2 regions of the Amycolatopsis sp. DSM 110486 genome follow, and region 2 is predicted to be linked to the other one. Evidence: riboswitches for the same ligand, from Rfam matches in the RefSeq annotation. Region 2 holds a riboswitch; the other holds the start of a gene.
The links. Region 2 has a riboswitch for cobalamin ahead of K1T34_RS16115 (hypothetical protein). Riboswitches for the same ligand answer to the same signal wherever they lie in the genome.

Region 1: another riboswitch for cobalamin. It lies ahead of metE (5-methyltetrahydropteroyltriglutamate--homocysteine S-methyltransferase); the one in region 2 lies ahead of K1T34_RS16115 (hypothetical protein).

What each region holds. Positions count from the first base shown of each region.
Region 1 is NZ_CP080519.1:6,833,571-6,839,026, reverse strand. It holds gene K1T34_RS33555 (ribonucleoside-diphosphate reductase subunit alpha) at 1-1,000, shown strand, start outside; gene K1T34_RS33550 (ribonucleotide-diphosphate reductase subunit beta) at 1,073-2,146, shown strand; cobalamin riboswitch at 2,241-2,437, shown strand; gene metE (5-methyltetrahydropteroyltriglutamate--homocysteine S-methyltransferase) at 2,534-4,789, shown strand; gene K1T34_RS33540 (cytochrome P450) at 4,950-5,456, shown strand, end outside.
Region 2 is NZ_CP080519.1:3,329,658-3,335,113, reverse strand. It holds gene K1T34_RS16125 (VanZ family protein) at 19-678, opposite strand; gene K1T34_RS16120 (Gfo/Idh/MocA family protein) at 936-1,832, opposite strand; cobalamin riboswitch at 1,876-2,011, shown strand; gene K1T34_RS16115 (hypothetical protein) at 2,025-2,669, shown strand; gene K1T34_RS16110 (CbiQ family ECF transporter T component) at 2,659-3,735, shown strand; gene K1T34_RS16105 (ABC transporter ATP-binding protein) at 3,732-5,330, shown strand; gene K1T34_RS16100 (ECF transporter S component) at 5,327-5,456, shown strand, end outside.

The sequences.
Region 1 (5,456 bases), 3.5 Mb from region 2:
CGGCGTTCCGTTCGCTTCGCAGGAGGCGGTGAAGTTCGCCGACCTCAGCATGGAGCACGTGTCCTACTACGCGATCTCCGCGTCGACCGACCTCGCCGAGGAGCGCGGCCAGTACCAGACGTTCGAGGGTTCGCTGTGGAGCCGCGGCATCCTGCCGATCGACTCGATGCAGCTGCTGATCGACGCACGCCAGGGCGACGCCCTCGCCGTCGACACCTCCACGACGTTGGACTGGGCGCCGCTGCGCGAGCGCGTGAAGACCGTCGGCATGCGCAACTCCAACGTGATGGCGATCGCACCGACCGCGACGATCTCCAACATCTCCGGCGTCGGCCAGTCGATCGAGCCGCTGTTCCAGAACCTGTACGTGAAGTCGAACATGTCGGGCGACTTCACCGTGGTGAACCCGCACCTGGTCAAGAGCCTCAAGGCCCGCGGTCTGTGGGACGAGGTCATGGTCAGCGACCTGAAGTACTTCGACGGCAGCCTCGGCCAGATCGACCGCGTGCCGGACGACCTCAAGGCGCTCTACGCCACCGCGTTCGAGATCGAGTCGAAGTGGATCGTGGACGCGGGCTCGGTCCGGCAGAAGTGGATCGACCAGGCGCAGTCGCTGAACCTCTACATCGCGGCGCCGAGCGGGCGCAAGCTCGACGAGCTGTACCGCTACGCGTGGCACAAGGGCCTCAAGACCACGTACTACCTGCGCGCGCAGTCGGCGACGCACGTGGAGAAGAGCACCCTGCGCGGCACCGACGGCAAGCTGAACGCGGTCTCGGCCGCCCCCGCCGCCGCCGCTGCTCCGGCCGCGACGCCGGCCCCGGCGCCGTCGCCCTCGGCCGCTGTCCCGGCGAGCCCCGCCGCGGCCGTGCCCGCCGCGGTCCCGGCCGCCAAGCCCGCCGAGCCTAAGGAAATGCCGAAGGTCGACGACATCGACTTCGTCGCCACCGAAGGCGCCGCCTGCCGCATCGACGACCCCGACTGCGAAGCCTGCCAGTGACCTCCTCGTGAGGGGTGCGGCGGGCGAGAACCCGCCGCGCCCCTCACGAGCCTTTTTTCTTGGAGCCTCTTGATGACCAACGTGGAGACCACGGACGCCACCGGCCTCGGCGAGATCGAGGTCGGCGCCGCCCGGATCAACGTCGACGACAAGCGCATGATCAACGCGCGCGCCGACGTGAACCAGCTGCTGCCCATGAAGTACCGCTGGGCGTGGGACAAGTACCTCGCCGCGTGCAACAACCACTGGATGCCGACCGAGGTCGCCATGCAGGCCGACATCGCGCTGTGGAAGTCGCCCGACGGCCTGACCGAGGACGAGCGCCAGATGCTCAAGCGCAACCTCGGCTTCTTCGCCACCGCGGAGTCGTTGGTGGCCAACAACATCGTGCTCGCGGTGTACCGCCAGATCACCAACCCCGAGTGCCGCCAGTACCTGCTGCGCCAGGCGTTCGAGGAAGCCGTGCACACGCACACCTTCCAGTACATCTGCGAAAGCCTCGGCCTGGTCGAGGGCGAGCTGTTCAACATGTACCGCGAGGTGCCGTCCATCTCCGAGAAGGACGCGTGGGCGCTGAAGTACACGCAGAACCTCGAGAACCCGGACTTCGAGACCGGCACGCAGGAGGCCGACCAGGCGTTCCTGCGCGACCTCGTGGCCTTCTACGTGATCTTCGAGGGCATGTGGTTCTACACCGGCTTCGCGCAGATCCTCTCGCTCGGCCGCCGCAACAAGATGGTCGGCATCGCCGAGCAGTACCAGTACATCCTGCGCGACGAGTCGATCCACCTGAACTTCGGCATCGACTGCATCAACCAGATCAAGATCGAGAACCCGCACCTGTGGACCGAGCAGTTCCAGGCGGAGATCCGGCAGATGCTGACCGACGCGTGCGAGCTGGAAGTCCGCTACGCGCGCGACACCATGCCGCGCGGCATGCTGGGCCTCTCGGCGCAGCTGTGCGAGCAGTACATGCACTTCATCACCGACCGGCGCGCCCAGCAGATCGGCCTCGCGCCGATCTTCGGGGAGACGGAGAACCCGTTCCCGTGGATGTCGGAGGCGATGGACCTGAAGAAGGAGAAGAACTTCTTCGAGACCCGCGTGATCGAGTACCAGTCGGGCGGCGCGCTGGACTGGGACTGATCCCGGACTCTGGGACCGGGGTGCGTCTTGTGCCGCCGGCAACCCCGACCCGCTAGGCTCGGCCACGCCACTGGTTCGCCAGGGCGTGGCCGAGCTTTTTCGGTCGTGCCCCGGTGAGGCAACAGGGAACCCGGTGTGAATCCGGGACTGCCCCGCAGCGGTGAGTGGGAACGAAAGCCGTCACCACGATTTCGTGGTCAAGCACTGGGCGAAGGCCCGGGAAGCGACGGTGAGTAGGCGCGAGCGGTTCGCCCACGAGTCCGAAGACCTGCCCGTGGTACGTGCGCCGACGGCGTGCGTGAGTCCGGGCCCCGTGGGAGCAGGCCTGAGGCGAAACGCGGTTCTCGCGTGCCCGGGCTCGTTGGCGAGCTCGCGAGGAGAGAGCCTGTGACCACCATCGGCACCACCATCCTGGGATACCCGCGCATCGGCCCGGCCCGGGAGCTCAAGCGCGCCCTGGAGCGCTACTGGGCCGGCACCACCGGCGAAGCGGAGTTGCTCGCCACCGGCCGCGAACTTCGCGCACAGACCTGGTCGCGACTGCGCGACGCCGGCCTGGAGTCGATCCCGTCCGGCACGTTCTCCCACTACGACCACGTGCTCGACACCGCCGAGCTGTTCGGCGCGCTGCCGGAGCGCTTCGCGCGCCTCGGCCTCTCACCGCTGGACACGTACTTCGCCGCCGCGCGCGGCGTGCAGGACGAGCCTGCGCTCGAGATGACCAAGTGGTTCGACACCAACTACCACTACCTCGTGCCCGAGCTGGGTCCCGGCTCGCGCTTCACGCTGTCGGGCACGAAGCCGCTCGACGAGGTGCGCGAAGCCCGGGAGTTGGGGATCGAGACGCGGCCGGTACTCGTCGGGCCGGTCACGTTCCTGCTGCTCAGCAAGGCGACACAGCCCGGCTTCGAACCGCTGGAGCTGCTCGACGAGCTGCTGTCCGCCTACGCGGAGCTGCTGGCCGCGCTGAAGGCCGAAGGCGTCGAGTGGGTGCAGCTTGATGAACCGGCGTTCGCCGGTGACCGCACCACGAAGGAGCTCAACGCGCTGACCCGCGCGTACCACGTGCTGGCCAAGGCCGAGGACCGCCCGAAGCTGCTCGTCGCCGGTTACTTCGGCGGACTCGGCCGCGGGCTGGGCGTGCTGGCCCGCTCCCCCATCGAGGCGCTGGCCGTGGACCTCGTCACCGACGCGTCCTTTGTGGACGCTGTGGCCGCGGAAGGCGCGTTGCGCGACAAGGAGGTGCTCGCCGGCGTCGTCGACGGGCGCAACGTGTGGCGCACCGACCCGGACCGAGCGTTGGAACGCGCCGCGCGGCTGGCCGGCACCGCGCAGCACGTGAGCGTCACGACATCGTGCTCGCTGCTGCACGTACCCTACGACGTCGAGGCCGAGAACCTCGATTCACGACTCGGGAGCTGGCTCGCGTTCGCCGACCAGAAGGTCGCCGAGGTCGTGCTGCTCGGGCGGGCGCTGCGCGGCGAAGACGTGGACCTGTCGGCGGCGCGGGCGGCCGTCGCGGACCGCGCGACGAACCCGGCAGACGCGGCCGTGCGGGAGCGGCTGGCGGCGCTGACACCGCAGGACGCCGTGCGTGCACCGTACGAGCAACGGGCGGCCGCGCACCGGGAATCCCTCGGCCTGCCGCCGCTGCCGACCACCACGATCGGCTCGTTCCCGCAGACCACCGACCTCCGCAAGGCCCGCGCCGCGTACCGCGCGGGCACGCTCGACGAACCCGAGTACGTGGCCCAGATGCACGCCGAGATCGACCGAGTGGTGCGGCTGCAGGAGGAGCTGGGCCTCGACGTGCTGGTGCACGGCGAGCCCGAGCGCAACGACATGGTGCAGTACTTCGCCGAGCAGCTCGCCGGGTTCGCCTCGACCGAGCACGGCTGGGTGCAGTCCTACGGCTCGCGCTGCGTCCGCCCGCCGATCCTCTACGGCGACGTCTCGCGCCCGCGGCCGATGACCGTGCCGTGGGCGCGGTACGCGCAAAGCCGCACCACCAAGCCGATCAAGGGCATGCTCACCGGCCCGGTCACGATCCTCGCGTGGTCGTTCGTGCGCGACGACCAGCCGCTCGCCGACACCGCGCTGCAGGTCGCGTTCGCGATCCGCGACGAGGTGACCGACCTCGAAGCCGCGGGCGTGCGCGTGATCCAGGTCGACGAGCCGGCCCTGCGGGAGCTGCTGCCGCTGCGCGCGGCCGGGCACGAGGTCTACTTCGACTGGGCGGTGCGGGCGTTCCGCGTCGCGACGGCCGGAGCCGCCGCGGGCACCCAGATCCACACGCACATGTGCTATTCGGAGTTCGGCGAGGTGCTCTCGGCGATCGACGGCCTCGACGCCGACGTGACCAGCATCGAAGCCGCGCGCTCGAAAATGGAGGTACTCGCCGACCTGTCGGCCGGCGGGTTCGCGCGCGGCGTCGGCCCCGGCGTCTACGACATCCACTCGCCCCGTGTGCCGGGCGTCGAGGAGGTCGCGGACCTGCTGCGCACGGCGGCCGCCGCCGTGCCGGCGCACCGGCTGTGGGTGAACCCCGACTGCGGCCTCAAGACGCGCCGCTACGCCGAGGTGGAGCCCGCCTTGCGCCACCTCGTCGCGGCAGCCCGCCAGGTCCGCGCCGAGCAGGGCTGAGCAACCCCGGGCAACGGTGCCGGGCGGCGCGAACCACCGCCCGGCACCGGATCTTCGTCAAGGATCACCCGGATGGAGCCGGCCAAAGGTATTGTCATTCGGTCAACAGCGCGGCACGGTGGAGGTCGGACCGGGGTTCCGCCAGTGAAGGCAGGTCGCCATGACGAGCGCAGTCGGCAAGGTCGGCAAGGTCGCCGAGAGCCTGCGTGAGCGGGTGCCCACGCTCACGTCGATGCCGCTGCCCCGCACCGTCGACCAGCGCTGGCAGGCGGCCACCTACCCCGTGCGCGAGCTCGCGGCGCCGCCCGCGGGCAGTGGCCTGAAGCCGGTGCTCGGCGACGACGGCCCGCCGGTCGTGGGCCACGCGCTGGAGATGATGCGCTTCGGCCTGGACTTCAGCTTCAGCCGCTACGAGAAGTACGGCCCCGTCTCGTGGATGGGTGGCTTCGGCCGCCGGATCGTCTCGCTGTCCGGCCCCGAGGCCACGCAGATCGCCCTGGTGAACAAGGACAAGGCGTTCTCGCAGGAGGGCTGGAAGTTCTTCATCGAGAAGTTCTTCGACCGCGGCCTCATGCTGCTCGACTTCGGCGAGCACCACCTGCACCGGCGGATCATGCAGAGCGCGTTCACGCGCGAGCGGCTCGTCGGCTACGTCGGGCAGATGGGC
Region 2 (5,456 bases):
GGGGGCAACCGATTTAACTCAGCGCCGTTCGCGGTGGCTCATCCCGGCGTAGCGCGTGTCCCACACCGAACGCGGCACGCGCAGGCGGACAGGCGCGTTGCAGACGGTCCGCCGCACCTGCTGCGGGATCGCGACCACGGGCACCACGTCGAAGTAGCGCCAGCCGCGGCGGGTCAGGGCGGCGCCGAGCGTGGCGCCGATGGTGTTGAGCAGCACGTCGTCGGTCGAGGTCACGCGGCCGCTGTGGATGAGGAACTGCGTGGCCTCCACCAGCACGGACGAGCTCAAGGCGGTGAGCGCGATCCGGCTGAGCGACCGCAGCCGGCGCAGGCGCAGCGGCGCGAGCGCGCCCAGCGGACACAGGAGCAGCAGGTTGCCGACGACTTGCCAGAGCGAACCGTCGTCGGACAGCGCGGCGGAGAGGTCGGCACCGGGCACGAGATCGAGCGTGCTCCCCGAAGCGGCGCCGACGGGCATGATGACCAGGCAGAGCACGAGCGCGCCGATCGTCACCGCCGTCACGTCGACGGCCGCGGTCGCCGACGCGTGGCCGAGGCTGATGCCGCTGCTTCTTCGCCGCCTCCGTGCGGCGAGCAAGGGCCAGCAGAGCAGCGCGTACGGCAGCGCGATGGCCGTGATCGGGATGATCCCCCAGAAAGCGCGCAGCAAGGCGCCCATGCGCTTCCCTTCTCGAACCCCTCTGAACTGTTTCTTCCCGCCTTCCCAAGATCAACCTTCGCATCGCCGGTTCGAGTCGGCATGCTCAGCGGGCCGCACTATTCGGTGATCTTTCCGGTGGCGCGAAACGGCTTCCCGTGGTTCGGTCGAGGCGCGGACCGTCCATAGTGGATGCTGTGGACAACCCTGTGGAAGGATTTCGCCGACTTGGTGAAAAGCCTTGTCCACAACGGAAAACAAGGGTTCGAGCCTGTGTACTACCCGGCGAGCTCGCGCGCCTTCTCGATGAGCGCGGACAGGTGCAGGCCACGGTGGACGTCGCACGGATGCGTGGTCGTTCCACTCGTGACCATGGCCGCGAAGTCGTCCAGCAAGGCCGTGTAGGACTCCGCGGCGGTGCCTGGCTTGCGGCCGAGTGTCCGGTAGCCGTGCTCGCCGTAGACCGCGACCTCGACGACGGTCGGCTGAACCGGCAGCCGCAGCGACAGCGTCGCGGTGCTCGTGGCGCCGCCCTCGTGGGCGAACATCAGCTGCCACAGGTCATCGGGGCCGCGGTGGGCCGCGAGCACGTCGGTGATGCGGCCGAGGGCGGCGTCGAGCAGGTCGAACGCGTGCGGGCCGATGTCGGCTAGCGCGCCGCCGGACGCGTCGAGGCGCCAGGCCGAGGTCGAGTACTGCCCGCCGAGCAGCGCGCCCGACAGCCAGCGCGCGCCACCGCCGCGCCAGCCGCCCGAGGCGGCGAGGCCGTCGAGCCACTCGCGCGTCTGCTGGGAGAACCGCAGCGTGAGCATCACGAGCGACGCGACGCCGGCTTTGTCCACGGCGTCGGCCAGCCGCTGCGCGCTCGCCAGGTCGGCGGCGATGGGCTTCTCGAGGATCAGGTGCTTGCCGGCCTCGGCCGCGCGCGTCGCGATCTCCGCCTGCACGGCGGGCGGCACGGCGAAGGCGAGGGCGTCGACCAGCGAGAACAGCTCCTCGAGATCGTCGGTGCCGACGGCTCCGTGGGCCTCGGCCAGCGGACGGGCGCTGGTGATGCGGCGCGCCCACACGGCGGTGAGCTCGGTGCCGGGGTGTTCGGTCAGGCCCGGCGCGTGCACCGTGGTCGCCCAGGGACCGGTTCCGACGAGGCCGATGCGCAGCTGTCCGACGTCCACGCCCGGAAGTGTAGGTGTGTCCGGCGCCGCTTCCGGCGGGTACCTCCGGTGGGTTAACGTCGGTCAGCTGTACACCACGATCGGGGGAAGCCGGTGGGAATCCGGCGCTGACCCGCAACCGTGAGCGGCCGCCCGTGCGGCCGTGAGCCGGATCGCCCGCCGTGGTCCGACTCGATGCGAGGTTCATCAACGATGCAGTTGTTCCCTGCCCGGCTCCTTGCCGTGGCCGCGCTCCTGGTCACCGCCGGTCTGTCCGGCGCGAGTACCGCCACTGCGACCGTGCCCGGGAAGGGCACCGCGGGGTACTGCCCCGACGCCACGGGCGTGACGGTGGTCGTCGACTTCCAGGATCTCGGCGGCGACACCCTGATCCGCTGCGCGCCCGGGCCGCAGGCCGACGGCGTGGCGGCCATGCAGAACGCGGGCCTCGACCTCGCGGGCGTCGGCAAGTACGGCCTGGCGCTGATCTGCAAGATCGAGGGCAAACCGGCCGACCAGTCGTGCTCGGGGATGCCGCCCGAGAGCGCGTCGTGGAGCTTCTGGACGGCGACCGACGGTGGCAAGTGGGCTTCGAGCCAGGTCGGCGTGCAGGGCTGGAAGCCGCCGGCCGGGAGTTTCGAGGGCTGGTCGTTCGCGCACAACAAGTCCTTCCAGGACTATCCGCCGCCGCGGGTGGCACCGGTGCGGAAGGCCAACGCGCCTGTTCCCGCGGCCGCGGCTACGGATCCCGGCGGCAACGGCTTCCCGTGGAGCCTGGTGATCGGGCTCGTCGTGATCGCGGTGCTCGTCGTCGCGGGTGTGGTCGTCGGGCTGCGGCGCAGGCGTGCTGCCCGGTAACGCGCGGGCTCTGCACCCGGGCGCGTGGTGGGTGTGGGCGCTCGCGCTCGCCGTCGCCGCCAGCCGCACCACCAACCCGCTGCTGCTCACGCTGGTGATCGCCGTGGCCGGGTTCGTGGTGGTGAACCGCCGGGGCGACGCGCCGTGGGCGCTGGCTTTTCGCGTGTACGCGCTGGTCGCGGGCGTGATCGTGGTGTCACGCGTGCTGTTCCGCATCCTCATCGGCGGCGAGGACGGTGGCCACGTGCTCTTCACGCTGCCGGCGATCCCGCTGCCCGCCGCGGCCGCCGGGATCGAGCTGCTGGGGCCGACGTCGGCCGAGGAGCTGCTCGGCGGCTTCTACGACGGGCTGCGGCTCGCCACGATCGTGCTCTGCGTCGGCGCCGCCAACGCGTTGGCCAACCCGAAACGCCTGCTCAAGGCCGTGCCCGGCGCGTTGGCCGAGGTCAGCACGGCCGTCACGGTGGCGCTTTCGGTGGCGCCGCAGCTGGTGGAGAGCGTGCAGCGAGTGCGGCGCGCGCGGCGGCTGCGGGCGGCCCGCGGGCGGGGCCTGAGGTTCGTGAAGGGGGTTTTCGTGCCGGTGCTCGCGGACGCGATGGACCGCTCGCTCCTGCTGGCAGCGGCCATGGACTCGCGCGGCTACGGCCGGCGCGGCTACCTCGCGCAGCGCGTGCGCGTGCTGATCGCGACCTGCGTCCTCGCGGGGCTGTTCGGGGTCGCCGTCGGGGTGTACGGGGTGCTCGACGGGTCGTCGAGCTGGCTCGGCGTGCCGATGCTGGTGGCGGGCTTGGCCGTGGCGTCCGCCGGGTTCGTGCTGGGCGGGCGGCGGATCCAGCGGACGGCGTACCGGCCTGATCCGTGGCGGTTGCCGGAGACGTTGGTGGTGCTGTGCGGAGTCGCGTCGGCGGGGCTGCTGCTGGCTGCTCCGCCGGCGCAGCTGGCCACGTCGGTGAGCCCGCCGAGCTGGCCGACGTTGCCCTTGCTGCCGACGTTGGCCGTGTTGATCGCGGTGTTGCCGGCGTGGCTCGCGCCGCGGCCGCTGCCGGTCGCCCAGGTGGCACGATGATCGAGTTTTCACAGGTCACCGTCACCTATGACGGAGCTTCCTCACCGGTGCTGCGCGGCGTCGACCTCGTGGTGGAGGAAGGCGAGCTGTGCCTCGTGGCCGGACGCACGGGGGTCGGCAAGTCGACGTTTCTCGGCGCAATCAACGGGCTCGTGCCCCACTTCACCGGCGGGACGCTGGCCGGGCGTGTGCTCGTCGACGGCCTGGACACGGCCACGCACCCGCCGCGTGAGCTGGCCTCCGTGGTCGGCGTCGTGGGGCAGGACCCGCTCGCGGGGTTCGTCACGGACACCGTCGAGGAAGAGCTCGCGTACGCGATGGAGCAGCTGGCCGTGGCGCCCGACGTCATGCGCAAGCGCGTGGAGGAGACGCTCGACCTGCTGGGCATCGCCGAGCTGCGCGACCGTCCACTTCGGACGCTTTCGGGCGGACAGCAGCAGCGCGTGGCGATCGGGTCCGTGCTGACGGCGCACCCGCGCGTGCTCGTGCTGGACGAGCCGACGTCCGCCCTCGACCCGACGGCCGCCGAGGAGGTGCTGGCCGCGATCACGCGGCTGGTCCACGACCTCGGCACCACGGTCGTCGTCGCGGAGCACCGGATGGAGCGCGTGGCGCAGTACGCCGACCGGCTGCTTTACCTGCCGGGCGACGGTTCCGTGCGGTCCGGACCGCCGGCGGAGGTGTTCGCAGACGCCGACGTGGCGCCGCCGATCGTGGAGCTCGGCCGCTTCGCGGGCTGGTCGCCGCTGCCGCTCTCGGTGCGGGACGCGCGACGGCGGGCCGGGCCGTTGCGGGAGCGGCTCTCGTCGGTGACCCGCCCGGCCGCGGCCGGCGTGCCTGCGGAGGACGCACTCACCGCGCAGGGGGTGCAGGTGCGCTACGGGGGCGTAGCGGCCGTGTGTGGGGTGGACCTGCGGCTGGGCCGGGGCGAGGTCGTCGCGCTGATGGGGCGCAACGGGTCTGGCAAGTCTTCGCTGCTGTGGGCGCTGCAGGGCAGTGGGCCGCGCTCGGGCGGGACCGTCGACGTGCTGGGGGCGGACCCGGCGTCGGTGCGGCCGCGGGCGGCGCGGTCGCGTGTCGGGCTGGTGCCGCAGACGCCGTCCGACCTGCTGTACCTCGACTCTGTGGCCGCCGAGTGCCGGCAGGCGGACGTCGAATCGGGCGCCGCCGCGGGCACGGCCCGGACACTGCTGGACCGGCTGGTTTCGGGTGTCTCCGCGGCTGCGAACCCTCGTGACCTCTCGGAAGGACAACGGCTCGCGCTGGTGCTGGCCGTGCAGCTGGCCGCCGCGCCGCCCGTTGTCCTGCTCGACGAGCCGACGCGCGGCCTGGACTACCCCGCGAAGCGCCACTTCGCCTCGGTGCTGGCCGCGTTGGCCGCCGAAGACCACGCGATCCTGCTGGCCACGCACGACGTCGAGTTCGTCGCCGTGGCCGCGCACCGCGTGGTGGTGCTGGCCGAAGGCGAGGTCGTGGCCGACGGCCCGACTGCCGACGTCGTCGTGTCGTCCCCGGCGTTCGCACCGCAGGTCGCGAAGGTCCTGGCGCCGCAGGAATGGCTGACGGTCGCCGAGGTCGAGCAGGCGCTGAGGTGACGGACTTCCTCGGGCCCGCCGTGCGGATCCGGCTGCGAACCGCCGCCGTGCTCGTGCTCGCCGTGGTCCTCGGCCTGGCGATGTTCTGCTGGCCGCTCTTCGTGTCCACGCCGCCTTCGGGCCACA